DNA from 2 places in the Streptomyces sp. NPDC030143 genome. Region 1 is predicted to be linked to the other one. Evidence: riboswitches for the same ligand, from Rfam matches in the RefSeq annotation. Region 1 holds a riboswitch; the other holds the start of a gene.
The links. Region 1 has a riboswitch for glycine ahead of gcvP (aminomethyl-transferring glycine dehydrogenase). Riboswitches for the same ligand answer to the same signal wherever they lie in the genome.
Positions count from the first base shown of each region.

Region 2: linked by a shared signal. The riboswitch ahead of gcvT (glycine cleavage system aminomethyltransferase GcvT) and the one ahead of gcvP (aminomethyl-transferring glycine dehydrogenase) in region 1 are both predicted to bind glycine.

Region 1 is NZ_JBVIAY010000020.1:9,611-24,559, forward strand. It holds gene ACZ4YY_RS28395 (DNA polymerase IV) at 1-735, shown strand, start outside; gene ACZ4YY_RS28400 (PRC-barrel domain-containing protein) at 898-1,269, opposite strand; glycine riboswitch at 1,383-1,478, shown strand; gene gcvP (aminomethyl-transferring glycine dehydrogenase) at 1,655-4,540, shown strand; gene ACZ4YY_RS28410 (TOBE domain-containing protein) at 4,595-5,014, opposite strand; gene ACZ4YY_RS28415 (TOBE domain-containing protein) at 5,119-5,514, opposite strand; gene ACZ4YY_RS28420 (APC family permease) at 5,700-7,652, opposite strand; gene ACZ4YY_RS28425 (extracellular solute-binding protein) at 8,195-9,490, shown strand; gene ACZ4YY_RS28430 (carbohydrate ABC transporter permease) at 9,497-10,498, shown strand; gene ACZ4YY_RS28435 (carbohydrate ABC transporter permease) at 10,666-11,430, shown strand; gene ACZ4YY_RS28440 (endo-1,4-beta-xylanase) at 11,487-12,545, shown strand; gene ACZ4YY_RS28445 (LacI family DNA-binding transcriptional regulator) at 12,716-13,756, opposite strand; gene ACZ4YY_RS28450 (DUF5999 family protein) at 13,985-14,191, opposite strand; gene ACZ4YY_RS28455 (hypothetical protein) at 14,557-14,949, opposite strand, start outside.
Region 2 is NZ_JBVIAY010000016.1:362-15,310, reverse strand. It holds gene ACZ4YY_RS25255 (thioesterase family protein) at 673-1,527, opposite strand; gene ACZ4YY_RS25250 (alpha/beta hydrolase) at 1,683-2,918, shown strand; gene ACZ4YY_RS25245 (trimeric intracellular cation channel family protein) at 2,827-3,483, opposite strand; gene ACZ4YY_RS25240 (ABC transporter ATP-binding protein) at 3,547-4,965, opposite strand; gene ACZ4YY_RS25235 (ABC transporter ATP-binding protein) at 4,962-6,059, opposite strand; gene ACZ4YY_RS25230 (ABC transporter permease) at 6,056-7,054, opposite strand; gene ACZ4YY_RS25225 (ABC transporter substrate-binding protein) at 7,194-8,993, opposite strand; gene ACZ4YY_RS25220 (ABC transporter permease) at 9,062-10,069, opposite strand; gene ACZ4YY_RS25215 (enhanced serine sensitivity protein SseB C-terminal domain-containing protein) at 10,393-11,190, opposite strand; gene ACZ4YY_RS25210 (enhanced serine sensitivity protein SseB) at 11,402-12,208, opposite strand; gene ACZ4YY_RS25205 (AAA family ATPase) at 12,422-13,090, opposite strand; glycine riboswitch at 13,267-13,366, shown strand; glycine riboswitch at 13,367-13,479, shown strand; gene gcvT (glycine cleavage system aminomethyltransferase GcvT) at 13,554-14,672, shown strand; gene gcvH (glycine cleavage system protein GcvH) at 14,806-14,949, shown strand, end outside.

The DNA of each region.
Region 1 (14,949 bases):
ATGGCGCTGGCCCGCGACGACCGGCCCGTGGTCGCGGAGCGGGAGGCCAAGTCGGTGTCGGTCGAGGACACGTACGACGTGGACATCCATGACCGGGTGCGGGTGGAGCTGGAGGTGCAGCGGCTGGCGGATCGGTGTGTGCGCAGGCTGCGGGGGGCGGGGCTGTCGGGGCGGACCATCGTGCTGAAGGTGCGGCGCTACGACTTCTCGACGCTGACCCGGTCCGAGACGCTGCGCGGGCCGACGGACGATCCGGCGGTGGTGCGGGAGGCGGCGGCGCGGCTGCTGGACTCCGTGGACACGACGGGCGGGGTGCGGTTGCTCGGTGTGGGGGTCAGCGGTCTGGCGGACTTCACGCAGGAGGACCTGTTCGCGCAGGCGGCCGAGGAACGGGCGGAGGGGCCCGAGGAGGAGGTTGTGCAGGAGCGGGCTCCCGAGGAGCCGGTACCGGCCGAGCAGCGGTGGCGTCCGGGGCACGACGTGCGGCATGCCGAGCTGGGGCACGGGTGGGTGCAGGGCAGCGGGCTGGGCCGGGTGACCGTGCGGTTCGAGACGCCCGACTCCGAGCCGGGCAGAGTGCGGACCTTCCGCGTCGACGACCCGGATCTGGAGCCGGCGGAACCGTTGCCGTTGGTGCGGCGGGGAGAGGGGGAGGAACCCGCACAGGGGGTGTCGAGCGCGGCCGACGGGGTGTCGGCGGGTGAGGGGCGAAGGGGGCCGGCGGGGGCGAGGTGAGCCGGTGGCGGGGTCTGGGGGGCCGCGAAGCGGTGGGGAGGGAGGGGAGGGCCGGGCGGTTCACCCGTCGGGCCGAAGGGCGTGCGGACGGTGTGGGGGTGCGGCTCGTGCGGTTCTGTGCCGGCCGGGGCGCGCGGGGCCGGTGCCGGTGTCGGTGTCGGCTCAGCTCTCGTCGGTGCCGGCCAGCCTGCCGAAGTCGTGGTCCGGGACCGACGGAGGAGAGGACACGTCGAGGCCGTAGTGGTGGTAGAGCTGGAGTTCCTGCTCCGGGGAGAGGTGCCGGCCCACCCCGAAGTCCGGGGCGTCCTTGATCAGGGCCCGGTCGAAGGGGACGCGCAGGGTGCCCTCCACCAGCTCGCTGGGCTCCAGAGGGACGAAGGCGTCCCGCGAGAACAGACCGGTCCGTATGGCCGCCCACTCCGGTACCCCGGTCGCGTCGTCGAGGTAGACCTCGTCGATCGTGCCGATCTTGGTGCCGTTGCGGTCGAACGCCTTGCGGCCGATCAGGTTGCGCGGGTCGATCTCGGTCTGCACGTGCCCTCCAGGTGGTCGCACATCATCCGTAAGCACTACAAAAGAGCACATCGGGACGAGCGGCCACTCGAAGTCGGCATCATTGACCTCGCTGGTAGTCTGGCAAAGGCTGCTGACCCCGTGCGGGAGAGTCCTCCGGAGATCTCCGGAGGCGCCGAAGGAGCAAATCCTCCCCGGAATCTCTCAGGCTCACGTACCGCACGGACGAGGTCACTCTGGAAAGCAGGGCGGGTGTCGACGGCTTCCGCTCTCACCGACGGTGAAAGCCGGGCGCCCGTGGGCGGCCGGTGAAGCTCTCAGGTTGAGATGACAGAGGGGGAGGCCGTCCGGGTACCCGCGCCGTGGTGCCCCTCGAAGGTCGTGTCAGACCAGGAGGCCTCCGCAAATGACCGCCCATCGCATTCCGCTCTCCGAGCTCGAGCAGGGAATCCCGTTCGAGCAGCGCCACATCGGGCCCGACCAGGAGGCGCGGGCCAAGATGCTCGCGCAGGTCGGGTACGGCTCGCTGGACGAGCTGACCGCCGCCGCGGTCCCGGACGTGATCAAGAACGCCGACGCGCTGGACCTGCCGGGCGCGCGGACCGAGGCCGCGGTGCTGGCCGAGCTGCGGGCGCTGGCCGACGGCAACCAGGTGCTCGACTCGATGATCGGCCTCGGCTACTACGGGACGTTCACCCCGCCCGTCATCCTGCGCAACGTCATGGAGAACCCCGCCTGGTACACGGCCTACACGCCGTACCAGCCGGAGATCTCCCAGGGGCGGCTCGAGGCGCTGCTGAACTTCCAGACGATGGTCGCCGACCTCACCGGGCTGCCGACCTCCGGTGCCTCGCTGCTCGACGAGGGCACGGCCGCCGCCGAGGCGATGGCGCTGTCCCGGCGCATGGGGAAGAACAAGAAGGGTCTCTTCCTGATCGACGCGGACGTGCTGCCGCAGACGATCGCCGTGATCGGGACCCGTGCCGAGCCGACCGGTGTCGAGGTGGTCGTCGCCGACCTCAGCGAGGGCATCCCGGCCGAGATCGCCGCGCGGGAGATCAACGGCGTGCTGATCCAGTACCCGGGCGCCTCCGGTGCCGTCCGCGACATACGGCCGGTCGTCGAGCAGGCGCACGCGCTGGGGGCGCTGGTGACCGTCGCCGCCGATCTGCTGGCGCTGACGCTGCTGAAGTCGCCCGGTGAGCTCGGGGCGGACATCGCCGTCGGGACGACCCAGCGGTTCGGTGTGCCGATGGGCTTCGGCGGACCGCACGCCGGCTACATGGCCGTCCACGAGAAGTTCGCGCGCAGCCTGCCCGGGCGGCTGGTCGGCGTGTCCGTGGACGCCGACGGCAACAAGGCCTACCGGCTCGCGCTCCAGACGCGGGAGCAGCACATCCGGCGGGAGAAGGCGACCAGCAACATCTGCACGGCGCAGGTGCTGCTCGCCGTCATGGCCGGCATGTACGCCGTCTACCACGGGCCCGAGGGGCTGCGGACGATCGCCCGGCGCACCCACCGGTACGCGACCGTCCTCGCGGCGGGGCTCACGGCCGGGGGAGCCGAGGTCGTCACCGGCTCCTTCTTCGACACGCTGACCGTTCGCGTGCCCGGCAGGGCCGCCGACGTCGTGGCCGCGGCGCGCGGCAACGGCGTCAACCTGCACCTCGTCGACGCCGACCATGTGTCGATCGCCTGCGACGAGACCACCGGGCGCGCCCAGGTCGCCGCCGTCTGGGGCGCCTTCGGGGTCGACGGGGACGTCGAGGCGCTGGACGCGGTCGCCGAGGACACGCTGCCGGACGGGCTGCTGCGCACCGACGACATCCTCGCCCACCCCGTCTTCCACCAGCACCGCTCCGAGACCGCGATGCTGCGCTACCTGCGTCGGCTCGCCGACCGTGACTACGCGCTGGACCGCGGCATGATCCCGCTGGGCTCCTGCACCATGAAGCTCAACGCGACCACCGAGATGGAGCCGGTCACCTGGCCCGAGTTCGGGCAGCTGCACCCCTTCGCGCCCGCCGAGCAGGCGCAGGGCTACCTCACGCTCATCCGCGAGCTGGAGGAACGCCTCGCCGAGGTCACCGGGTACGACACGGTGTCCCTCCAGCCCAACGCCGGGTCGCAGGGCGAGCTGGCCGGGCTGCTGGCGGTCCGCGGATACCACCGGGCCAACGGGGACGAGCAGCGCACGGTGTGTCTGATCCCGTCGTCCGCGCACGGGACCAACGCCGCCAGCGCCGTCATGGCCGGTATGAGGGTCGTCGTGGTGAACACCGCCGAGGACGGCGAGATCGACGTCGAGGACCTGCGGGCGAAGATCGACAAGCACCGGGACGAGCTGTCGGTGCTGATGATCACCTACCCGTCGACGCACGGGGTGTTCGAGGAACACGTCGCCGACATCTGCGCGCAGGTGCACGAGGCCGGCGGGCAGGTCTACGTCGACGGCGCAAACCTCAACGCGCTGGTCGGGCTCGCCAAGCCGGGGCACTTCGGCGGCGACGTCTCCCACCTGAACCTGCACAAGACGTTCTGCATCCCGCACGGCGGCGGCGGTCCCGGCGTCGGTCCGGTGGCCGTGCGCTCGCACCTGGCGCCGTACCTTCCGAACCACCCGTTGCAGCCGGCCGCCGGGCCGGAGACCGGTGTGGGGCCGATCTCCGCGGCGCCGTGGGGCTCGGCGGGCATCCTGCCGATCTCCTGGGCCTACGTGCGTCTCATGGGCGGTGAGGGGCTGAAGCGGGCCACGCAGGTGGCGGTGCTCAGTGCCAACTACGTCGCCAAGCGCCTCGAGCCGCACTACCCGGTGCTGTACACCGGTCCCGGTGGTCTGGTCGCGCACGAGTGCATCATCGACCTGCGTCCGCTGACCAAGGCGACCGGCGTCACCGTCGACGACGTCGCCAAGCGGCTCATCGACTACGGGTTCCACGCGCCGACGATGTCGTTCCCGGTGGCCGGGACGCTGATGATCGAACCGACCGAGTCCGAGGACCTGACCGAGCTCGACCGGTTCTGCGAGGCGATGATCGCGATCCGTGCGGAGATCGAGAAGGTCGGCGCCGGGGAGTGGCCCGCCGAGGACAACCCGCTGCGCCACGCCCCGCACACCGCCGCCGCGCTCGGTGGCGCGTGGGAGCACGCGTACACGCGCGAGGAGGCCGTCTTCCCGGCCGGGGTGTCCGCCGCCGACAAGTACTGGCCGCCGGTGCGCCGCATCGACCAGGCCTTCGGCGACCGCAACCTGGTCTGCTCGTGCCCGCCGCTGGACGCGTACGAGGACTGAGCGAAGCGTGTGAGGGGCTCCCGGCCGGGTCAGGGCCGGGAGCCCCTCGGCGTGTCACGGCGTGGCGAGTGCGACGTCGGTCGACTTGATCAGGGCGACGACGGCGGAGCCGGGTGCGAGGGCGAGGTCGGTGACGGCGTCCGCGGTGATCACGGTGGTCAGTTCCGCGTCCTGGACGGACACCTTGACGGCGGCCATGGCGCCGCCCGTCCTGACCTCGGTGACCGTGCCCGGAAGCTGGTTGCGTACGGAGAGACCCTCGACGCGGGCTGTGGCGAGGGAGACCTCCGTCGACTTCACCAGGGCGCGGACGGCGGAGCCCGCGGCCAGGGCGAGGTCGTCGGCCGCCTCCCGGGTGATCGCCGCGGTGAGGTCCTGCCCGCCGGTCAGCCGGATCGTGACGGTGGCCATGGCCTCGCCGGTGGTGACGGCGGTGACGGTGCCGTGCAACTGGTTGCGGATGCTCAGGGTCATGGCGACCCACCGTAGTGCTCGGGGCCGTCCGGTCCGGGCAGGTGACGGTCCGCACCGCCTCGGCCGTCGCCCCACCGGGGGAGGAGGATGGGCCGGCGCAGGGATCAGGCGCGGTCGATGTGCACGTTCGTCGACTTCACACGGGCCGTCGCCTCCATCCCCACCTCGAGGCCCAGCTCCTCGACGGCCTCCCGGGTCAGCAGGGAGACGAGGCGGTGCGGGCCGGCCTGGATCTCCACCTGGGCGGCGACGTCGCCGAGCTTGATCGCGGTGACGATGCCGGGGAAGGCGTTGCGGACCGAGGTGTGGGGCGGGCCCTCCTCGGCGCCGCCGGACCCGGCGAGTTCGACGGAGAACGCGGCGAGGTCCCTGCCGTCGATGAGGCGTCGTCCGGTGTCGTCGCGGTGGGTGGCCACCCGGCCCGCGTCCGCCCAGCGGCGCGCGGTGTCCGGGCTCACGCCGAGCAGCCGCGCGGCCTGGCCGATGGTGTAGGACTGCATGCCGGTCACGATAGGGCCACGCGGGCCCCCGTGTGCCGTCCGGGCAGGTCGGAGGCCTCCCGCACGGACTGGGAGATCGCGTCGCCGGTCCGCACGGTCGTTCGCTGCTCGGCGCGGTCCGGCGCGGGCGGGACGATCCTCGCCGACGCCCTCGCCGGGCAGGACGGCGTGCTGCCGGTGGCCGGTCAGCCCGTGTGGACGCGGGGGCGGCGGTCGCGGTCCGGTTCGGCCTCCCGCAGGACCTCGCGGGTGACCGGGGCGACCTCGCCCTGCCCGAAGAGGAAGAAGCGCAGGAAGTTCGCGAACGGGTTGCCCTCGGTCCACTCGAAGTAGATGTGCGGTGTGCGGCCCGTGGTGTCGCGGACGTGGAGGAGCAGGGCCGCCAGGGCGTTGGGGATGGAGGAGGACTCCAGCGTCAGGACGCGGTAGCGGTCGTGGAGTACCTCGCCGCGCACGGTGAGGCCCGCCTCGAACTCGGACGGGTCGAGGACCGTGACCTCGACGAAGACGAAGTCCTCGCCGGGGATGTCGTTGTCCTGCCGTATCTGTTCGATCTTGTCGCGGTACTCGGCGGTGTCGCGCCGGTCGGGCTCGTTGGCGATGAAGCGGATCTTCCGGCTGGCCATGTCCCGGATGAACCGTTCCGCCATGGGGTCGAGCGTCACGCTCGTCACCCGCAGTTCGAAGGCGCGGGCCAGGCGGGACAGGAGGGAGACGAGGATGATGCCCGCGATGAAGCAGGCGCCGATCTTGACGCCGTCGGGACGCTCGATGACGTTCGCGACCGTCGTGTAGAGGAACACCGCGGAGATCACGGCGAAGGCGATGGTCCAGCCCCGCTGCCCGGCCTTGCGGGCGGCGATGGTCACGGCGATGGCGGCGGAGCTGATCAGGACGAGGACACCGGTGGCGTAGGCACCTCCCTGGGCGTTGACGTCCGCGTCGAAGAGCCAGGTGACCAGGAAGGCGATCAGGGTGAAGACGATGACCATCGGGCGCACGGCCCGGGCCCAGTGCGGGGCCATGCCGTACCGGGGCAGGTAGCGGGGCATCAGGTTGAGCAGGCCGGCCATGGCGGAGGCGCCCGCGAACCACAGGATGGCGATCGTGGAGGCGTCGTAGACCGTGCCGAAGGCGTTGCCCAGGTAGGCGTGGGCCAGGTACGCCAGGGCACGGCCGTTGGCCTCACCGCCCGCCTCGAACTCCTTCTCCGGGATGAGGAGGGTGGTGATGAAGCTGGTGGCGATCAGGAAGCCGCTCATGATCAGGGCGGCCGTGGTGAGCAGCTTCCTGGTGTCGCGGACACGGCCGGTCGGCCTCGCCTCGGTGTCGTCGGGGTCGCCCTCGACGTGAGGCATGACGGCGACGCCGGTCTCGAAGCCGGAGAGGCCGAGGGCGAGCTTCGGGAAGACGAGCAGCGCGACGCCGATCATGACGAAGACGTTGCCGTGCTCGGCGGTCAGGGCGTTCGACCAGTCGGTGACGACGTGGCCCGCGGTGATCACGTGCCACAGGCCGACCACGACGACGACGGCGTTCAGCGCCAGGTAGACGCCCACCAGGGCGACGGCGACGCCGACGGCCTCCAGGAAGCCCTTGAGGAAGACCGCGCCGAGCAGAGCCACCAGGACGAGGGTGATCAGCAGTTGGCGGCCGTGCAGGGCGGCGGTCAGGTGGGGGTTCTCGACCAGGTGGGTGGAGGCGTCCGCCGCGGAGAGGGTGATGGTGATCAGGAAGTCGGTGGCGGCGAAGCCGAGGAGGGTCAGGACGAACAGCTTGCCCTGCCAGAACGACAGCAGGCGCTCCAGCATCGCGATCGAGCCCTCGCCGTGGGGACTCTCCTCGGCCACGCGCCGGTAGACGGGCAGGGCACCGGCCAGGGTGACGATCACCAGCACGATCGTGGCGATCGGGGAGAGCAGTCCGGCGGCGAGGGCCGCGATGCCCGGCTGGTAGCCGAGGGTGGAGAAGTAGTCGACGCCGGTCAGACACATGACCCGGTACCAGCGCTGGCCCTTGTGCGGTGACTCCGGTCGGGCGTGTGGTCCCTTGAGTCCGCCGTCCCTGCCCATGTCGGACAGGCCCTCCAGCATCCAGGCGCGCAGACGACTGGCTGGGGGGTGTTCGGTGGTGGCCATCGGCGTGCTCCTGATCAACGGCTCAGCGTGCGGTAATCCGGCCATCACGCGGACGGCGGCACCAGCGTAAGCAGAGCGTGACGCCTGGGCCCATGGCTGAGGGGGGCGACTGCGTCAAGCTTCCGTTAAGACCCGGCGGGTGGTGACCGGCGTCACCGCAGCCAGTGGGCGCACGACGGAGGTGCCGGCCCCTGAGCGAGGGTGCGGGTGCGGGGTGGGGCGGGCCGGCGGCCGGACACCGAGCGTCATGGTGGGCGGGGGGCCGAGGTCTGGCCGCCGTGGGGGTCGTGCCAGTGGCCGGGGCTCGGGGAACCTCCGTGTCGGCTTCGTAATGTTCGGCCTTCAAGTCGAATGTTTCGGGAGCCCGGTCATCGGCGACCATACGGCTGGAGTGGGTGCCGGTCCGATTCCCGGACCGTCCGTTGCGGATTCTCTGCGTTCAAGGGGTTGTCACCTCTTGGAGGCTGTCTCTAGGGTGCGGCAGCAGCGAAGCTTTCTGAGTCTGATCCGAAACTTTCGAAACCTGATCCAAGGAGCGCATGATGGGCGACCCGGCACTGTCCCGCCGCGGCTTCCTGGCGGCCTCCGCCGCAGCCGGTCTGAGCATGACGGCACTGAGCGCCTGCGGTGGCGACTCGGACGGAGGGTCGTCGTCAGGGACGACCACCATCGAGTGGTGGAACATCTCCACCACCCAGCCCACCAAAGACGTCTGGGCCGGCCTCGCCCGGCGGTTCGAGGCCCAGAACCCCAAGGTCAAAATCAAGATCGTCCAACTGGAGAACGACGCCTACAAGTCGAAGATGACGGCGCTGACCGCCTCCGGCAAGCTGCCCGACATCTTCCACACCTGGGGCGGCGGCGTCCTCAAGCAGCAGGTCGACGCCGGTCTCGTCGAGGACCTCACCGACCGCACCAAGGACTGGGCGGACGGCCTGCTGTCGGTCGCCCGTGAGCCGTACCTGATCGACGAGAAGGTGTACGGCATCCCCTTCGACATCGGCATGATCGGCTTCTGGTACAACAAGGCCCTCTTCCGGCGGGCCGGCATCACCGCGCCCCCCACCACATGGACCGCCTTCCTGGACACCGTGCGCAAGCTGAAGGCCGCCGGCATCACCCCGCTCGCCCTCGCCGGCAAGGAGAAGTGGCCCGGCATGTACTACTGGGCCTACCTCGCGATGCGCACCGCCGGCGTGGACGCCCTGCGCACGGCGGGCGACGAGAAGGACTTCACCGGTCAGGGCTTCGTCCAGGCGGGGCAGCACCTGAAGGAGCTCGTCGACCTCCAGCCGTTCCAGAAGGGCTTCCTCGGCGCCGCCTACTCCAGCCCCACCGGCCAGGCCGCCGCCGTCGGCAACGGCAAGGCCGCCATCGAGCTCATGGGCCAGTGGGCCCCGGTGGTCCAGGCGGACGCCGGCAAGGGCCTCGGCGCGGACCTGGGGTTCTTCCCGTTCCCCGAGGTCGAGGGCGGCAAGGGCGCGCTCACCGAGGTGTTCGGCGGAGGCGGCGGACACGCCCTGCGGGCGGGCGCCCCGCAGGCCGCCGTCGACTTCCTGAAGTTCTTCGCGACCGCCGCCACCGACACCGAACTGGTCAAGAAGACCGGCGTGCTGCCCGTCGTCCCCGCCGCCGAGAGCGCCCTCACCGACGTCAACCTGAAGGCCGTGCAGACCCAGTTGAAGGCCGCGACCGGCTTCCAGCTCTACCTCGACCAGGCCTACGCGCCCGCCCTCGGCCAGGAGGTCAACGACAGCGTCGCCGCCCTCATCGCCGGTTCCAAGTCGCCCGAGCAGGTCACCGCGTCGATCACCAAGGTCGCGAAGGAAGAGCAGTAACCGGCGATGACCTCCACCTCCCTCGAAGAGCAGCGCAGCGGGCCCGACGTCGGCCTCCCGCCCCCGGACACGGGGGCGGTGGCCCGGGGCCGGACCCGGCGGCGCGCGCTGCACTGGCTCACCGCCGTCGCCTTCCAGGTGCCCGCCCTGGTGCTGTTCGGCGTGCTCGTCCTGCTGCCGATGCTGTTCGCGCTGTACGCCTCGTTCTTCCGCTGGGGCGGCTTCGGCATGCCCGAGGACTACGTCGGCGGCGACAACTTCACCCGGCTCCTCGACGACCCGGTCTTCCTCGGCGACCTGTGGCGCTGCCTCGTCCTCATCGTGCTCTCGCTCGCGCTCCAGCTGCCGTTCGCCCTCGCCCTGGCGGTCGCCCTCAACCAGCGCATCCGCGGCCGGGCCGTCTACCGCATGCTGTTCTTCGCGCCGTACATCCTGTCCGAGGCCATCACCGGCGTGCTCTTCGCGATGATCTTCGCGCCCGACGACGGTCTCGCCGACCACGTCCTCGGCGCGGTGGGACTCCAGGGGCTCGGCGGCCAGTGGTTCGCCGACCCGGACACCGTCATGGCCACCCTGTTCCTGGTCATGATGTGGAAGTACTTCGGCTTCCACATGATGCTCTACCTGGCCGGACTGCAGTCCATCCCGGCCGAGCTGACCGAGGCCGCCCTGATCGACGGGGCCGGCCCCTGGCAGCGCTTCCGCAACATCACCCTGCCGCTGCTCGCGCCCACGCTGCGCATCAGCGTCTTCCTGTCCGTGATCGGCTCGATCCAGCTCTTCGACCTGGTCTGGGTCACCACCGCGGGCGGCCCCGACCACCACTCCGAGACGATGGCCGTGACCATGTTCCAGTACGGCTTCAAGCGCTACCAGGTCGGCTACGCCAGCGCGATCAGCGTGGCCATGTTCGCCATCAGTCTCGTCTTCGCCCTCGCCTACCAGCGGTTCGTGCTCCGCCGCGACCTGGAGGGGGCCACCACGACCCTGCGAGGAGGCGGCACGTGAGCGCCCGCAAGACCGGCGGCCCGGTGAGGGCCCGTGTGACCGGCGGCCCGGATGCGGCCACCGGGACAGGTGGCACGCAAGGGTCCCGTGGGACCGGTGGGCGGGGGGCCCGCAGGAGCGGCCGTAACCTCCCGCTGCACGTCGTCCTCATCGCCGTCGGGACGGCGATGGTCGTCCCGCTGCTCTACGCCGTCCTGTCCGGCTTCAAGTCCACCGCCGAGCTCTCCCGCAATCCCATCGGCCTGCCCGACTCCTGGGTCACCTCCCAGTACACGGACATCCTGGGTTCCGGTTCGTTCTGGCGGCTGCTCGGCAGCAGCACGCTGATCGCGGTGGGGACGACCGTGGTGGTGGTCGCGGTCTCCGCGCTCGCCGCGTTCTCCTTCGCCCGGTTCGCCTTCCGGGGCCGGGAAGCGCTGTTCACCCTGTTCACGATGGGGCTGATGTTCCCCTTCGCGGTGGCGGCCCTGCCCCTGTTCCTGCTGCTGCGCTCGATGGACCTGCTCGACAACCCGCTCGGCGTGATCCTCCCGCAGGCCGCCTTCGGCCTGCCGATGACCATCGTCATCCTGCGCGGATTCTTCCGGGAGATCCCGGCGGAGCTGGAGGAGGCGGCCACCCTCGACGGTTGCGGCCCCCTCGGCTTCTTCTGGCGGGTGCTGCTGCCCATGGCCCGCCCGGCCCTCGGCACCGTGTCCGTCCTCGCCGTCGTGGGCAGCTGGAACAACTTCTTCCTGCCGCTGCTGGTCTTCACGGACTCCACGTGGTGGACCATCCCCATCGGCGTCCAGCAGTTCCAGGGCCAGTACTCCGCCGAGTACGCCCGTGTCTTCGCCTACCTCGTCCTCGCCATGGTTCCCGCCCTGGCCTTCTACTCCGTCGCCGAGCGCCAGCTCGTCGGCGGTCTCACCGCCGGCGCCACGAAGGGATGACCCGCGCCCGCGGACGTACGGCTCACCCACACCCCTGAACGCGAGGAGTCGCACCCATGTCCCGCACCTCCCGCACCCGGCTTCGAGCCGCCGCAGTCCTGGCCGCCGCCCTGGTCGCGGCCGGCGTCCTGAGCGGCCCGGCCGCCCAGGCCGACGAGCAGCGCCACCGTGCGACGCTCGCCGACCTCGCCCAGCGCCACGGCCGCTACTTCGGCAGCGCCACCGACAACCCCGAACTCACCGACACCGCCTACACGAAGATCCTCGGCCGCGAGTTCGACATGATCACCCCCGGCAACGGCATGAAGTGGTACGCCACCGAGCCGCAACAGGGCGTCTTCGACTTCTCCGCGGGCGACGAGATCGTGAACCTCGCCCGCGCCAACCGCCAGAAGGTCCGCGCCCACACCCTCGTCTGGCACAGCCAGCTGCCCGGCTGGCTGACGGACAGGGAGTGGACGGCCGACGAGCTGCGGGCCGTGCTGAAGAACCACATCCAGACCGAGGTTCGGCACTACCGCGGCAAGGTGTACGCCTGGGACGTCGTCAACGAGGCGTTCAACGAGGACGGCACCTACCGCGAGACGATCTTCTACAAGACGCTCGGCCCCGGCTACATCGCCGACGCCCTGCGCTGGGCCCACCAGGCCGACCCCAGGGCGAAGCTGTACCTCAACGACTACAACGTCGAGGCCGTCGGTCCCAAGAGCGACGCCTACTACCGGCTCGCCAAGGAGCTGAAGGCCCAGGGCGTCCCGCTGCACGGCTTCGGCCTCCAGGCCCACCTCGCCCTCCAGTACGGCTATCCGACGACCCTGGAGGACAACCTCCGCCGCTTCTCCCGTCTCGGCCTGGACACCGCGCTCACCGAGGTCGACGTACGGATGCTGCTGCCCGCGACCGAGGAGAAACTCGCCCAGCAGGCCGAGTGGTACCGGGACATGACCGAGTCGTGCCTCGCGGTACGGCGGTGCGTGGGCATCACGATCTGGGACTACACCGACAAGTACTCCTGGATCCCGGCGTTCTTCCCCGGCGAGGGCGCTGCCCTGCCGTGGGACGAGCAACTCGCCCCGAAGCCGGCGTACTTCGCCATCCGGCAGGCCTTGAGTTAGCGGGTCCTTGCACCAGGGGCGCCTGATCAGGCCGCGCGGCCCAGGCGGGCAAAGTGCAAGGCTCCCTCAGTCCTTCGCACGATCCGGAGGGCGCTGTGGCAGGCCCTCTGGAGTGAGCCCGCGGGCGCTGGGGCAGGCCTACGGGCGAGCCCGCGGGCGTTGGACGGTCCTCAGCGCGGTGCGGTCGGCGGTGCGGTGCTGGAGCGCACCACCAGTTCCGTGCCCAGCTCCACCCGCGGCGAGTCGGGGTGCTCGCCGCGGGCCAGGCGCAACACCGTGCGGACGGCGAGCTTGCCCATGTCGGCCAGCGGCTGGCGGACGGTGGTCAGCGGCGGGGCCGACCAGCGGACTTCCGGAAGGTCGTCGAAGCCCACCACGCTCATGTCCTCCGGGACCCTCAGGCCGCGCCGGCGCAGCGCCTCGATCGCGCCGAGGGCCATCTGGTCGCTGGCCGCGAACAGCGCGGTCGGCGGCTCGGGCAGATCGAGCAGGGCGGCGCAGCCGGTGAAGCCGGACTCGGGGCGGAAGTCGCCGGGGACCACCAGGTCGTCGTCGACGGCCAGGCCGGCGGCCTCCAGGGCGGCCCGGTAGCCGTCGAAGCGGGCGCGGGAGCACAGCAGGCGCGGCGGACCGGCGATCAGCCCGATCCTGCGGTGGCCGAGCGAGAGCAGGTGCTCGGTGGCGGCGAGTCCTCCGGACCAGTTGGCGGCCCCGATGGTCGGGGTGTCGAAGGCGGGGGAGCCGACGGGGTCGACGACCACCAGCGGGACGCCCAGGATGCGCAACTGCTCGTGCAGGGTCGGTTCCAGGGCCGAGGTGACGAGGATGACGCCGTCGGAGGCGCGGGCGTGCAGGTTGCGCATCCACTCGCGGGCGTCGCCCGAGCGGCCGTGGATCGCCGAGACCACCGTGCCGACGCCGGCCGCCTGGGCGACCTCCTCGACCCCGCGGATGATCTCCACCGCCCAGGGGCTGTCGAGGTCGTTGAAGACCAGATCGAGCAGGGCGGCGCGGGCCGGGGCGGCCGCGGGGCGCTTGCGGTAGCCGTGCAGCCGCAGCAGGTCCTCGACGCGGGCCCGGGTGCCGGGCGAGACGTCGGAGCGGCCGTTGACCACCCGGGACACGGTCGGCACGGAGACGCCGGCCTGCCGGGCGATCTCGGTGATGGTGACCCGTCCGGCGCCTCGGGGCGCGGATGCCGTCTCGTCCACTGCCACTTCGCCACCTCCGTCGCGCCCCCGTGGACGCCGCGTCGAAACTTCCAGGAGTCTTCCGGAAGACGAGCGGCCCTGGGAAGAGGGGAAGCGGACGGGACACCGGAGAGACACCGTGAGTGACCGTGTCCGGGCACGCGTCGGGGCCGGTCCCGCGGCGTGTGGTCGCGGTCCGGCCCCTCGGATCGCCGGGCGGCGCGGGTCGGGCGCCGTCCGGAGGATGGCTCAGGCGGCCGTCACGACCCGGCCGGCGTCCAGCGGGCGGTGCGGAGCGATGATCCGGCCGTCCGGCAGGAGCTCACCGGTGTCCTCGAAGAGCAGGACGCCGTTGCACAGCAGGCTCCAGCCCTGCTCCGGGTGGTGCGCCACCAGCCGGGCGGACTCCCGGTCGGCGGAATGGGCTGTCGGGCACGCTGGCTGGTGCTGGCACATGGAGGAGTTCTTTCGCTCTGTCATGAGATGTGAGGTTGCTGTCGCGTCTGTTCCGCGGCGTGAAACGTCGTTCATGGCCGCCCCCCGTTGTGATAAGTCGGTCGGAACCCAGTGTTGCCCCACGAGCGTCTTTCCGCAGGGATTTCGTGGCACCGCTTCTCACAGGTTGATGACGCATCACCCGCGCGGGCGGTTCATCTCAACTGCACGGTCACTTCGGATGGTTCCGAGTGGCCGGATGGGGCTAGTCCCATCGGGCGGGACCGGCCCGGGCCCCGCCCGGCACGCTCCGGACGCCGCCGTACCCCGTCGCCGGGGTCCGCGGCGACGGAGGACGGCGGAGGGCGGGTCGGCCCCGGTCGGGCTCATGCGGCCGGAGCCTGTGAGTCGAGGAGGGGGGCGGGCGGGGTCACCCGAAGGGTCAGTACCGGCAGCAACTCGGCGACCCGGTGCGGACGGTGGGCGGCGATCCCCGGGGGTGCCGGGGCCAGCGGCACCAGGAGGTCGGTCGCGGCGGGGTGGCCGGTCGTGCCGTCCGAGGCGAAGTCACCGTGCAGCCAGAGGGTGAGCATGTACAGGCCGGGCACGGACAGCAGGCGTGCCTGGTAGGGCTGGCCGACCGACTCGGCCTGGCGCAGGGCGAGTTCGGTGGAGGCGACGTAGGGGCCCTCGAAGAAGTGCGAGAAGGCCCAGCCGTCCCCGGTCAGCCGGGTCTCGGCCGCGGCCACGGCCCGCTCGCCGCAGCGGATCAGGAAGCG
Region 2 (14,949 bases), on a different contig from region 1:
CGAGCGGGCGGCCCATCCGTCTCCCGGATGTGCCGCCCGCGCCCCCGCACACGGTCCCGACGGCTCGTCAGCCTTGCTGCTGAGCCTGCCCGCCCTGCTGCCCGCCACCCGGCCCACCGCAGCCGCCCTCGCCTGCGCCGGGGCCGCCCTGGCCGCCCCGCCCGCCGCCGGGCGCACCGCTCGGCAAGCCCGAGGGAGCGCCGCTCGGCACGGCCGTCGGGGTTCGGGTGGGCGCGCCCGACGGGCCGCCTGAAGGGGCACCCGACGGTGCACCCGTCGGCGCACCGCTCGGCACCCCGGACGGCGCCCGGCACGCCTGTCCGCCCGTGGAACCGCCGCCCGAGGAGGACGAGTCGCCCGAACCGCACGCCACCAGCACCAGCGGCGAGAGCGCCGGCAGGGCGACGGCGGGGGCGAGACGCACCGGCTCGAGGACCCGCTTCATGAGATCCCGCTCCGAGATCGATGAGGACACCTGAGCACGGAACTCGGCCAAGCGCGTCCGGGACTTCCCTGGGCCCGCCCTGTACCCCGCCTGTCCGACGGGCAAAGGGAGCCTCAAGAGACCCCGGCGGCCTGACGGTTCGCACCGAGGCACGCTGGGCGTCCTGGTACTGCGCCGGTACGGCTCCGTGACGGGGTGGGCCGGCGCGCACGGGCCCTCACCCTCGGTCAGAACAGGCGGACCCGGGCCAGCTGACGGGACTGGGCCACCAGTCGGTCCTCGCTGTCCCACACCTCGGCGTCCTCCTCCAGGAAGCCGCCCGCGAGGTTGCGCGTGGTGATGGCGACGCGCACCGGGCCGGGAGCCGGACGGCAGCGGACGTGGACGGTCAGTTCGACCGTCGGGACCCAGCCGGCGATCCCCAGGTCGAAGGCGGTGGGCGGCAGGGCGTCCACGGCGAGCAGCAGGGAGAGCGGGTCGGCGTCGCGGCCGTCGGCCAGGCCGAACCAGGCACGCATCTCGCCCCTGCCGGAGGGCTCTCCGAGGGCCCAGCCGACGGTCGAGGGGTCCAGCTTGAGCATCAGCCGCTGGGCGATGGGCTGCTGGTCGGCGTCGGGGGCGGGGCCGTCCCCGGGGCCGAGGCACTGGCCGACCGGCGGGATGGCCGGGGGCTTGGCGGAGGTGCGGACGTCGTCGGGGAGGGCGTCGAGGTCGCCGTAGGAGGCGAGGACGCGGATCCGCTCGACCTCGCGGCCCTCGTCGTCGTACTGGAAGAGGGAGGCCTGCCCGGTGGAGAGGGTGCGGCCGGCGCGGACCGTCTCGCTGCGGATCAGCGCCGGGCCGGGGCGTGAGGCGCTGAGGTAGTGCCCGGTGACGGTGAAGGGGTCCGGATGCGGCAGGGTGTCCGCCAGCGCGCGCCCGAGGACGGCGAGCAGATAGCCGCCGTTGACGGCGCCGAAGACCGTCCAGCCGGCCGAGAGATCCGCGGCGTGGACGCCGGGCTCGCGCCGGGTGACCGCCGTGTCGCGGTCGAACTCGCTGTCGCCGAGGGCGGCGGGGGCGGTGACTGCTGCTTCTGGCATGCCTGAACGGTACAACAGCTAACTACTAAGCGGTAGCTTTTTGACGACGGGGAGCATGCCCCGCACGGGCACGTCAGGTGAAGAGAGGGCAATTTCCAGGTAAGTGTCCGTTCTCGTGCGTCAACCCGAGCGGGTCGTCCGCCCTCTCCAGGGACATGAGCCTCACCGGGACCCCGTTCCTCTACACCCTGATCGCGCTGTCCGCCGTCGCCCTCGCCCTGCCGCTGCTGCTGTGGTCGCGGCTGCGCGGGCCCCGGGCGGCGCGGGCCGCGGCTCGGGTGCTGATGCTGATGTTCGCCCAGGGCACCGCGGTCGCCCTGGTCTTCGTCCTGGTCAACAACGCCAACAACCTGTACGACACCTGGGGCGACCTGCTCGGCACCGGCAGCCATGTGCAGCAGGCCGCCGCCCTGGGCGCCGACGGCACCGGCGGCATCGCCCTGCAGCGGCTGCCGCGCGTCCGGCAGACGTTCACCCCGGCCGACGGCCCGGGCATGCGCGCGGCCGGCGGGGTGCGCGTCACCCAGCTCCAGGGCCGCGTCTCCGGCGTGAACGCCGAGGTCTACGTATGGCTGCCCCCGCAGTACGACGAACCCGCCTACCGACACCGGGCCTTCCCGGTCGTGGAGCTGCTGCCGGGCTACCCCGGCTCGGCGAAGTCGTGGTTCGCGACGCTGCGCGTGCACGAACAGCTGCTGCCGCTGATGCGCGCGGGCAAGGTCGCGCCGTTCATCCTGGTGGCGCCGCGCACGACGCTGCTGCCCGGAGTCGACACCGGCTGCGCCAACGTCCCGGGCACCGTCGACGCCGACTCCTGGCTCAGCGTCGACGTGCCGAAGATGGTCCGGGACAACTTCCGCGCCCAGGCGGCCCCCAAGGGCTGGGCGGTCGCCGGTTACTCGGCCGGGGCGCACTGCGCGGTCAAACTCGCCGTCGCCCACCCCGACCGATACGAGGCCGCGGTGAGCCTGTCCGGCTACAACGACCCGATGGGCGAGCCCAACTCCCTGGCCGCCCAGAACCCCGTCCTGCGCCGCGCCAACAACCCCTACCTGCTGCTGCGCCGCGCGGCCACCCCGCCCGCGGTCGCCCTCTACGTCTCCGGCCAGCCGGGGGACGGCTACGAGGCCGGGGTCGCCCTCCAGCGCGAGGCGAAGGCCCCGACCGTCGTGCACGTCGTCTACATCCCGAAGAGCGCCGGCGGCCACACCGCCGCCCTGTGGCGGCCGCAGGTGGTGACCGTCTTCCGCTGGCTCACCGCGCAGTTGGGACAGCTGCCCGTCACCCGCGCGGGCGCCGCTACTCCTCCCGCACGGTCGAGCGACGGTTCCACGCACGCGGCGCTCGCCAGTGGAACCGCATCGCAAGCAGCCGCAGCACGAAGGCGGTGACCGCGGCCGTGCCGCTGGCCAGCGGGGTCAGGGCGTCGAAGCGGATGCAGAGCACCACCATCGTCGCGCCGACGATCGCCGGGACCGCGTACAGGTCGCGGTCCCAGCGCAGCAGCGAGGGCACCTCGTTGGCGAGGACGTCGCGCAGCACACCTCCGCCGACGGCGGTGGCCAGGCCGAGGGCCGCCGAGGCGGTGAGGCCCAGGCCGTGGTCGTATGCCTTCGTGGTGCCCGTGACGCAGAACAGGCCGAGGCCGGCCGCGTCGAAGACGTTCACCCCGACCTGGATGCGCTCCACGTGCGGGTGGAGGAAGAAGACGAGCAGGGCGGCGAGCAGCGGGGTGAGGAAGTACCCCAGGTCCGTGAAGGCCGCGGGCGGCACCGCCCCGATGATCACGTCCCGGAAGATCCCCCCGCCCAGGGCGGTGACCTCGGCGAGGACGGCGATGCCGAAGACGTCGAAGTTCTTGCGGACGGCCAGCAGCGCGCCGGAGATGGCGAAGACGAAGATGCCGATCAAGTCGAGGGTGTGCTGAACGGAGGGGGTGAAGAGTTGATGGAGCACCCTTCCATTCTCGCCCAGCACGAAGCCCCCGCCTTACATTGCAAGGCGGGGGCTCGCTACGGCTCACTTCTCCTGGGAGGGGGCGTCCTTGGAGGGCGCTTCCTTGGAGGGCGCCTCAGAGGACGCGGCATCCGGCGACGGCGCGTCCGGGGCGGGCTGCGCCTCCGTCGAGGGTGCCGCCTCGGCGGGAGCCTGCGGAGAGGAGTCCTCGGAAGGGCCGGTCTCCGGGGACGTGCCCTCGGCGGAGTCGCTCCCCTCGGACGAGCCCTCGGCCGAGGCCGTCTCCGGGGCGGCGTCGGTGCCGGCCGGCTCCGCGCTCGCCTCCTGCGTCAGCGAGGCCACCGCCGCCGACGTCTCCGCCGACTCCGCGAGCACCTCGTCGGCCACCAGCTCCGCCGCCTCCTTCGCCGCGGTCAGCAGGACGGTGTCCTGCGGAGCCTGGTCCTCGAAGTTCTCCGGGTGGTGGCAGGCGACCTGCTGGCCCGGCCGCAGCTCGACGAGGTTCGGCTCGGTGGTCCGGCAGATGTCCGTCGCCTTCCAGCACCGGGTGTGGAACCGGCAGCCGCTCGGCGGGGAGATCGGCGAGGGCACGTCGCCCTTGAGCAGGATGCGCTCGCTCTTGGCGTTCTTGCGCCGCGGGTCCGGGATCGGCACCGCCGACATCAGCGCCTTGGTGTACGGGTGCATCGGAGAGCGGTAGAGCTGGTCGCGGTCGGCCAGCTCGACGATCTTGCCGAGGTACATCACCGCGATCCGGTCCGAGACGTGCCGGACGACCGAGAGGTCGTGCGCGATGATCACGTACGTCAGGCCGAGCTCCTCCTGGAGGTCGTCCAGCAGGTTCACCACCTGCGCCTGGATCGACACGTCCAGCGCGGACACCGGCTCGTCCGCCACGACCAGCTTCGGGTTGAGCGCGAGCGCGCGGGCGATGCCGATGCGCTGGCGCTGACCGCCGGAGAACTCGTGCGGGTAGCGGTTGTAGTGCTCGGGGTTGAGACCCACGACCGACAGCAGCCGCTGCACTTCCTTCTTGATGCCGCCCTCGGGCTCGACGCCCTGGAGCTTGAAGGGAGCGCCGATGATCGTGCCGATGGTGTGGCGCGGGTTCAGCGAGGAGTACGGGTCCTGGAAGATCATCTGCACGTCGCGGCGGAGCGGACGCATGCCCGCGACACCGAGGTGCGTGATGTCCTTCCCCTGGAACTCGACCGTGCCGCCGGTCGGTTCGAGCAGCCGGGTGATCAGCCGGCCCATCGTGGACTTGCCGCAGCCGGACTCCCCCACGACGCCGAGCGTCTCACCGGAGCGGACCTCGAAGTCGAGGCCGTCGACGGCGTGCACCGCGCCGACCTGCCGCTGGAGCAGGCCCTTCTTGATCGGGAAGTGCTTCTGCAGGCCGGTGACCTTCAGCAGCACCTCGCCGTCGGCGCGGGTCCGGTCAGCCTGCGCGGGAATCGTCACCGCTTTCTCGTCACTCACAGCTTCGGCGCAATCTCTTCGGTCCAGATACGCTCCCGCTGCTCCGTGCTCATGTGGCAGGCGGCCCAGTGCCGGCTGCCGACCTCGGCCAGCTCCGGGCGGACCGTGCGGGTGACGTCGTCCTTCGGGATGTCCGCGTACGGGCAGCGCGGGTTGAAGGCGCAGCCGGACGGCAGGTTGATCAGGGAGGGCGGGGAGCCCTTGACCGGGATCAGGCGCTCCTGCTGCTCGCGGTCCAGGCGCGGCATCGAACCGAGCAGACCCCAGGTGTAGGGGTGGCGGGGCTCGTAGAACACCTTCTCGGCCGGGCCGCGCTCCACACAGCGGCCGCCGTACATCACCAGGATGTCGTCGGCGAGTTCGGCGACGACGCCCAGATCGTGGGTGATGACGATGACCGCGGAGCCGAACTCCTTCTGCAGGTCCCGGATCAGGTCGAGGATCTGCGCCTGGACGGTGACGTCCAGGGCGGTCGTCGGCTCGTCCGCGATGAGCAGCTCGGGGTTGTTGACCAGCGACATCGCGATCATCGCGCGCTGGCGCATACCGCCGGAGAACTCGTGCGGATAGCTGTCGACGCGCTTGTCCGGCTGCGGGATGCCCACCCGGTCGAGCATCTCGACCGCGCGCCGCTTGGCGGTCTTCTTGTCGACGTCGTGGTGGATCCGGTAGGCCTCCACGATCTGCTGGCCGATCGTGTAGTACGGGTGCAGCGCCGACAGCGGGTCCTGGAAGATCATCGCCATCTGACGCCCGCGCAGCTTGCGGACGTGGTCCGGGTCGGCGGACAGCAGTTCCGTGCCGTCCAGCCAGATCTCGCCGGAGATCTGCGCCTTGCGCTTGCCGTACTGGCCGGCGGTGTGCAGGCCCATGATGCCGAGCGAGGTCACCGACTTGCCGGAGCCCGACTCGCCCACGATGCCGAGGGTCTTGCCCTTCTCCAGCTGGAAGCTGAGCCCGTCGACGGACTTGACCAGGCCGTCGTCGGTCGGGAAGTGCACCTTCAGATCGCGCACTTCGAGGAAGGAACTCGGGGCCGGCGAACCGCTCGTGGGCTCGCCCACGGCCGCTCCGCTCTTGCTGAGGTCGGTCATGTGAGCCTCACTCGGGGGTCGATCACGGCGTACAGGATGTCCACCACGAGGTTGGCGACGAGCACCGCGAGGGAGGTGATCAGGGTGACGCCCACGATGATGGGCAGGTCCTGGTTGCGGATGGCATCGAGCACGGCCCGGCCCAGGCCGGGCAGGTTGAACGTGGACTCGGTGAGGATCGCGCCGCCGATGAGGGCGCCGAGGTCCATGCCGAGCATGGTCAGGATGGGCGTCATCGTGGAGCGCATGGCGTGCTTGCCGATGACGGTCTGTTCCTTCAGCCCCTTGGCGCGGGCGGTGCGGATGTAGTCCTCGCCGAGGATCTCCAGCATGGTGGCGCGGGTGATCCGGGCGTACATCGCGGCGTAGAGGAACGCGAGCGTGATCCAGGGCAGGATCATGCCGCCGAACCAGCCGCCGAAGCTGTCCTCCAGCGGCACGTACTGGGCGTCGATCCAGTTCAGCCCGTAGGCGAAGATCGCGAGGCTCAGCATGCCGGTGAAGTAGATGGGCAGGGAGACACCCGCCAGGGCGACCACCATCGCACCGCGGTCCCACAGGGTGCCCCGCTTGAGGGCGGAGAGCACACCGGCGGCGACGCCGAGGAGCAGCCACAGCACGGCGGCGCCGAGCGCGAGACCCAGGGTCACCGGGAAGCGGTCGGTCAGCACCGGCCAGACGGCCTGCTCACTGCGGAAGGAGTAGCCGAAGCACGGCGCGGAGCAGTGGATGGTGTCCCCGCCGCCCGAGTAGGTGCGGCCGGCGAAGATGCCCTTGAAGAACTCCCAGACCTGGGCGTAGATCGGGTCGCCCAGCCCCAGCTTCTCGCGCACGCCCTCGACGGCGGCAGGGTCGGCCTGCTTGCCCACGAAGCTCAAGGCGATGTCGACGCCCGCCCACTTCGGGACGAGGAAGAAGATGCCGAAGACCACCATGATGATGACCACGAGCATCACTGCGGCGGCGAACAACCGCCTGATGAGGTAAGCGAGCACAGCTCTCGGCCCGCCGCGGAGGCGGGCCACCGGTGGGGTACCTCCCACGCCTTCTGGGCGGTGGGGGACTTCCGGTGGCCCGCGCTCACGCCGCGCCGGCCTTCACCTGCCTTTCGTGCCGTACGGCGGGTGTGCCGGTTTACTTCTGCGGGTTCTTCAGGCCGAGGTTGACGAAGTCGTACTGACCGCTGTAGCCGTCGGTCGTGTAGACGTTCGCCAGGTTGTCCGACCGCCAGTTGATGAACTTCTCGAAGACGAAGGGCAGGTAGTACGCGCCCTCCATCACCTTGTGGTTGATGTCCGTGGCGATCTTGGCCTTGCCGGCGTCGTCCAGGGTGTTGACGTACGAGTCGAACAGGCCGTCGATCGTCTTGTCGTTGATGAGCGCGTAGTTGTTGTTACCGCTCTCCTGGATGTACTTGCTGTTCCACAGCGGCAGACCGTAGCCCTGGACGGACGGGAAGTCCGGGCCCCAGCCCATGATGATGATGCCGTAGCCCTTCTTCTTCACGTTCGAGGGGCTGCCGATGATGCCGGAGGTCTGCGAGCCGTCGTACTGGTCGATCTCGGCGGTGATGCCGATCTTCTTCAGCGACGCCTGGAGGGACTGGGCGGTGGCCACCTCGACGGGCTTGTTGTTGCGGACCGCGATGGTGGTCTTGAAGCCGTTCGGCTGGCCGCAGGCCTTCAGCGCTTCCTTGGCCTTGGCGACGTTGCCGTTCTTGTTGGCGCCGGCGAGCTCGTACGGGTCGTACTTCTGGCCCTCGGAGCCCGGGACGGACGGCGGCAGCATGTTGGTGCCGATGTCACCGCCGGCGATGGGGCCGCCGCGCGCGGTCTGCAGCGAGACGTGGTCGGCGCCGTAGATGACGGCCTTGCGGCACTCGATGTTGTTGAACGGCGCAACGCTCTGCGGGAAGACCGCGTAGCGGATGTAGCCGGAGACCGGGTTGTCCAGGTTGGCCTTGTGCTGCTTCAGGGCGGTGGTGCGGCCCTGCGGCGACATGCCGGTCTGGTTGAGGTCCAGGTCCAGGTCACCGTTGAGCAGACGCTGGTCCAGCTGGTTGGCGTCCGAGAAGAACTGGATGGTGATCTTGTCCGGGTAGGCCTTGCGGACCGGGTCCGAGGCCTGCTTCCAGGCGGTGTTGCGGACCAGCGTCAGGTCCTTGCCCGGGTTGTAGGACTGGAACTTGTACGGACCCGAGGAGAACGGGTGCAGCTGGTACTTGGCCTTGGTGTCCTTGTCCTGGCGGACCGGCGAGGCCGAGATCAGGCCCAGCATCTCCTCGAAGTCCGAGTTGGCCTTCGGGAGCTTGAAGACGATGGTCTTGTCGTCCGGCGTCTCGATCGCCTTCAGACCCAGCTTGTCCGGGGCGGTGTCCTTGTACGGGCCCTTGTACTCGCCCTTGGGGTCGAGCACGTCCTTCAGGTACGTCGGACCGCCGGACAGCACGTCCTGCGCCCACACGCGCTCGATGCCGTACTTCACGTCCTTGGACGTGATCGGCTTGCCGTCCTCCCAGGTGATGCCGTCACGCAGGGTGTACGTGTAGGTCTTGCCGTCGTCGGTGACCTTGGCGAGCCCGGTGGCGAGGTCCGGGGTGAGCTCGGCGCCGACCGCGCCCGGCTCCGTCTTGTTCGTGACGAGCTGGCGGCTGTAGTAGCGCGCGAAGTTCCACATCATGCCGTAGTAGCCGCGCGTGGTGTCCCAGGAGTCGGCGTCCTGGGCGGCACCGAACTTCAGCGTGCCGCCCTTCTTGGCCTGGGAGGCCTGGGCGACCTTGTTGTTCGCGGCGTCGAAGCCGGCGGCACCGGTCTTCGAGCCGTTGTCGCCGTCGTCTCCACCGCCGCCGCACGCCGCCGTGGTCAGCAGCGCGGCGACCGCGGCAGCAGCGGCCAACGCCTGCTTGCGCCGCCCTGAGGTGCGTTGGGTAGTCACGATCTCGGATCCTCCGGATTAGATGAGAGACCCCGTGCTGGTGCCACGGGAGGCTTGGGTACGGCAGTTCAGCGGGAGCCCTTCGGGTCCAGCGCGTCACGCACGCCGTCGCCGAAGAGGTTGAAGGCAAGAACGGTGATGAAGATCGCCACGCCCGGAACCACCATGTACATGGGGTCCGACTCGTAGTAGTCGATCGCGCTCGAGAGCATCTGCCCCCAGGAGGCCGTGGGCGGTTTGACGCCCACGCCCAGGAAGCTGAGCGCCGCCTCGGTGAGGATGTTGGTGGGGATCATCATCGTCGTGTACACGACGATGGGGGCGACGAGGTTCGGCAGCAGTTCCTTGAACAGGATGTACAGCCGTCCGGCGCCCAGGGATCGGGCGGCCTCGACGTACTCGCGCTCACGCAGCGAGAGCGTCTGCCCGCGCACCACGCGTCCGATGTAGGGCCAGCCGAAGAAGCCGATGACCAGGATCATCACGAAGACGCGCACGCCCGTGCCGGTCAGTCCCAGCATCTCGTTCGGCATGACGGAGACCAGCGCGATGATGAACAGCAGCTGCGGGAAGGCCAGCAGGCCGTCCATGACCCGGCTGATGAGGGAGTCCACCCAGCCGCCGAAGAAGCCGGCGAGGATGCCCAGCACGGTCCCGAGGATCACGGCGACCACGGCCGACATGAAGCCGACCAGCAGGGAGATCCGGGCGCCGTAGAGGATGCGGGCGAAGATGTCGCGGCCGTTGACCGGCTCGACGCCCAGCAGGTGGTCGCCGCTGACGCCGCCCAGGGAGCCCGTGGGCGTGCCGAAGAGCGGGTCGATCAGGTCCTCGTGGTACTCGTTCGGGTCCTGCCCGACCAGACCGGTGATCACCGGGGCGAGCAGGGCGATCAGGATGAGCGCGAGCACCACGATGCCGCCCGTCAGGGCGAGCTTGTCCCGCTTGAGGCGCTCCCAGGCGATCCGGCCGAGGGAACGACCCTGTACGGCCTTGGCGCCGCTGGTCGCGACCGCCGCTTCCTCGGCCGCGCTCGGGGCCGCTTCCGCGGTCGGCTCGTGCAATGGTGCCGTCATCTGGCAGGGACCCCTCTCAACCGGCGGTAGCCGGCCCGCACTTGCCGCTGTAGCGGCGTGATCAGTCCGTCGTACACAGGGGCGAAGCACCCCTGGAGCGGGAGTCTTCAACGCTTTGGCGATCTGTTGCCAGACTTGGCAGTGAAAGGATGCGTAAACGTGATGCGGTCAGATGGGTTCCGTTATCCGGACGTTGGGTAACGACCGTCGGACAGCGACTAATTGAACGAAACGGACGAGAAGCGGACCAACCGCACCTCTCTACGCGCGCAGAACTCCGCCGCCGCACAGGGGAATCGCCGGATCCACCAAGGCCACAACGGTCAGTAACGGCCCGCCGGGGGGTAGCCGTAGCCGGCGGCGGGGGCCTGGGCGGGGGCGGCCGGGGCGTGCGCGTCCCGGTCGTAGAAGGGGCGGGCGTGGGCGCGCATCCACATCACGACCGGGTCGTGGTCGTCGGTCATGGCGACCGTGGACACCGGCAGTCCGTCGGGCACCGCGCCGATCGACTGCTGCATCATCGCCCGTACCGCGTCCACGGCCGCCGGGGAGGTGTCGTACAGGTCGAGCCCGAGGGCGAGGTAGGGCGCGCCGAGGGCCGGCTGCACCCAGGCGCGGCGCAGGGAGCGCAGGGCGGGGGTGCGGTGGGCGTTCTGCGCGAGGAGGGCGTAGAACTGCGGGACCTCGATGGCGGGTTCGGACAGCCGCAGCGGGCCGGCCGGCTGCCGGTCCAGGCCCGTCGCGATGCGCCGCAGGTCCGGCCAGGGGATGCCGACGCCGCCGCCCGGGGCGTGCGGGTTCAGCCAGAGGCCGAAGTGGTCCGGGTACAGCATGCGCGCCGCGTCCAGACCGTCGACCACCTCGTAGGACCGGTTCCAGCCGCTGGCGGAGAGCTCCTGGGCGGAGGTGACGCAGGGGGCGTAGCCGTGGCCCTCGACCTCCATCGCGCCGTACTGGGCGTCCGGGGATCCGGCCTGGCCGTGCCAGAGCAGCATCCACACCTGGCCGGTGGAGGGGGTGGCGAGCGCGCGCAGCAGCGCCTCGTAAGCGTCGTAGCGCCCGGGCGTGACCTGGCGCAGCATGTGCTCGACCTGCCCGGCCGCGATGCCGCTGGCGCTCACCTGTACCGCCCCTTCGATTGGTTGCCCCGCGTGTGCACACCAGCTTAGGTGGCTCTGCCGACAACCGGCGCCCACCGAGGGGCGGGTTGTTCGTCGGCGGCGGGGGCGTCGGCTGATCGCTGCGAGGTACATCCGGTGCGCGCGCTTCCGTCCGGCACGCCGAGAGCACGCACCGGACACCGCGGGCACCGCACAGGACTTCGGAAACCCCCTAGTCGGCCCTGGTGTAGAAGGGGCGCACGCGTTCCTTCATCCAGCGGGCGACCGGGTCGTCCGTGACGTCGAGCAGCACCAGGTTGACGGGCCAGGGGGCCGGGGCCGTGCCGAGGGCCCTGCCCAGGGCCTCCAGGGGCACGGCGCGCAGGTCGCCCTCCCACGGGGACACCTCCACGCCGACGAACATCACCGGGTCGGCCGTCTCGACGGCGGCGAGGCAGCGGCGGGCCGTGCGGACGACGCCGGTCGCCTCGAACTCGGCCGAGGCCGCGGAGAGGAAGGCCACCGGGTCGTCCTGCCAGTCGGGCTCGAACAGGCGGACCCGGCCACCGCTCGCGAGGCCGTCCAGCGGGGTGCGGCCCTGCCGGCACAGCTCGGCGACGGCGGCGGGCGGCAGCGGGATGCCGACCACGCCGTCGGGGTTGACCGCGATGCCGACCTGCGGCGGCAGGCCCCGCGCGAACTCCACGGCCGGCGCGACGGTGTACGACATGTGCGGACCGGCGACCTGGCGCAGCTGTTCCTCGGAGCTGAAGACGGGCACGTAGGCCTGGCCGTCGATCTCCAGCGAGGGCAGGTCGAGGGCGCCGCTGTGCGGGCCGCCCCCGCTGGGCAGCGGGACCCACACGAAGCTGCGCCCCAGCACCTCCACGATCCGCCCGCCGGCTCCCGGCACGCCGAGGGAGGCGGAGAGCACCTCCTCCAGCTCGTTGCCGGGCCATCCGCCGTGCGGATGGGGGTGCGTCTGTCCGGGAAAACCCGCGGAGAAGTCCGCCGGGAGGTCTGCCGGGGGGAAGTCCATCTGTCTGCCTGCCACCTGCTGGGGTCCACTCGTGTGGCTGAAAGGCTAACGGGTGACGGGCGGAGGGCGGCCGTGATCGCCGTACCCCTTCCGGCCGCGCCCCGCTCCCTCGGGGGCCTTGCACCGTGCCCGCCTGGGCCGCGCGGCCCGGTGCCGCACGTCGCAGGGCGCCGGGCCGCGCGCCTGATCGGGCGCTCATGGTGCAAGGACCCCTCAGCCGGTGAACCCGATGCGGCGCAGGGTGTCCGCCGCCGGGCGGTCCAGGAGGACGGCCGATCCGCAGCCCTGGGGCAGACGGCCCTTCTCCACGGCGTGCAGGAGGCGGGCGGCGGCGCGGCGGTGGCGGAGGAAGGCGTAGCGGGAGACGCCCCGGCCGCGTGCGCGCTGGCCCTCCAGGGCGGTGTCCGGGGTGACGTCGAGCAGCACCAGGTGGAGGGTGCCGCCGCGGCGGCGGGCCGCACGGGCGATCCAGGCGCGGACCCAGGCCTGCGTACCGCAGTCGTGCACGACGACGCCCCGGTCGCCGCGCAGGGCGCGCCGCAGGCCTGCGAAGTGGGCGAGGCGGACGAGGGGCCGGTAGAGGGCGTAGGGCAGGAAGCGGGGCATGCGGGCGGCCCACCGGTCGCGGGTGTCCTGGGAGTCGATGCGCACCCCCCGGACCGCACGCCTCATGAGCGTGGACTTGCCGCTGCCGGGCAGGCCGGTGACCACGACCAGGTCGCGGGGCCCGAAGAGAAGTCCGTGCGGGCTGCGGCCGGCGCGGTCGCGCAGGTCGCGGACGACGGGCGCGGGCCGCGCACCGCACGCCTCCCGGCCCGGAGCCTGCGGCTGTCCGGGCAGCGCGAGCGCCGAGGTGGTCGCGTATGCCGTGGTCCTGTTCACCGTGATCGTCCTCCCCTGGGGTCAGACAAGTCTTCTCCCCATCGAACGTAAAGAGAAGGTAATGCGCGGTGTTGTACGTTTTGGTGCGGGAACGGCCACAACCCGGTCACAGATGCCATCTGCCGCGACCGGGCGGGGCGTGCGATGATGACGGCGCCAACTGCATACCGGCCGTTTGAATCCGCGCGGGAGAGTTCCCAGCAGCAGCGTCGCTGGGGCGCCGAAGGAGCAAGTCCCTCCCTTGAATCTCTCAGGCACCGTTACCGCGCGGGCGAGGCACATCTGAAAAGCGGGCCGCCGTGACGGCGGTCCCACCCAAGGTGCAAGCCGTGACTCCCCTCCGGGCGATCACGGCGAACCTCTCAGGTTCCGATGACAGATGGGGAGGAACGCCCTCGCCCTCGCCCACGCTCGAACGAGCTCGCGCGGGAGGTGCCCCATCGCCTTGGGAGACGACCGTCCGATGAGCAGTACCGCACTCCGCCGCACCGCGCTCGATGCCCTGCATCGCACGCTCGGCGCGACCATGACCGACTTCGCCGGCTGGGACATGCCCCTGCGCTACGGCTCCGAGCGCGACGAGCACAACGCCGTCCGCACGAAGGCCGGCCTCTTCGACCTCTCGCACATGGGCGAGATCACCGTCACCGGCCCGGACGCGGCCGGCCTGCTGAACTTCGCCCTGGTCGGGAACATCGCGTCCGTCGGCGTCGGACGCGCCCGCTACACGATGATCTGCCAGGCCGACGGCGGCATCCTGGACGACCTGATCGTCTACCGGCTCGCCGAGACCGAGTACATGGTCGTGGCCAACGCCTCCAACGCCCAGGTCGTCCTGGACGCCCTCGTGGAGCGTTCGGCCGGCTTCCGGGCGCAGGTGCGCGACGACCGGGACGCGTACGCCCTGATCGCCGTCCAGGGGCCGGAGTCACCGGGGATCGTGAAGGCCCTCACCGACGCCGATCTCGACGGTCTGAAGTACTACGCGGGCCTGCCCGGCACGGTCGCCGGCGTCCCCGCGCTGATCGCCCGCACCGGCTACACCGGCGAGGACGGCTTCGAGCTGTTCGTCGATCCGGAGCACGCCGTGGAGCTGTGGCAGGCGCTGACCGAGGCCGGCGAGGGCGTCGGTCTCATCCCCTGCGGTCTGTCCTGCCGGGACACGCTCCGCCTGGAGGCGGGCATGCCGCTGTACGGGCACGAGCTGACCTCCGGGCTGACGCCCTTCGACGCCGGCCTCGGCCGCGTGGTGAAGTTCGACAAGGAGGGCGACTTCGTCGGCCGCGAGGCCCTCACCGCGGCCGCCGCCCGCGCCGAGACCGCTCCGCCGCGCGTCCTGGTCGGCCTGGTCGCCGAGGGCCGGCGCGTCCCGCGCGCGGGGTACGCCGTCGTCGCGGAGGGCGCGGTGATCGGCGAGGTCACCTCCGGGGCCCCCTCCCCCACGCTGGGCCGGCCGATCGCGATGGCGTACGTCGACGCCGCCCACGCGGCACCGGGCACGCCGGGTGTCGGCGTGGACATCCGGGGCAGTCACGAGCCGTACGAGGTCGTGGCGCTGCCCTTCTACAAGCGCACGAAGTAGAGACTGGCCAGGGACCGACCCGGGTCCGGCGGCGGTCCGGATGCGTGACCCTGCACACATCCGCGCTGCTCTCGTGCGTTTTCCGCAGTCCCCCCTTCATCAGCACTCCCCCGCGTACAGGAGAATTCAGGCCATGAGCAACCCCCAGCAGCTGCGCTACAGCAAGGAGCACGAGTGGCTGTCGGGCGCCGACAACGGCGTCTCGACGGTCGGCATCACCGAGCACGCCGCCAACGCGCTCGGCGACGTCGTCTTCGTCCAGCTCCCGCAGGTCGGT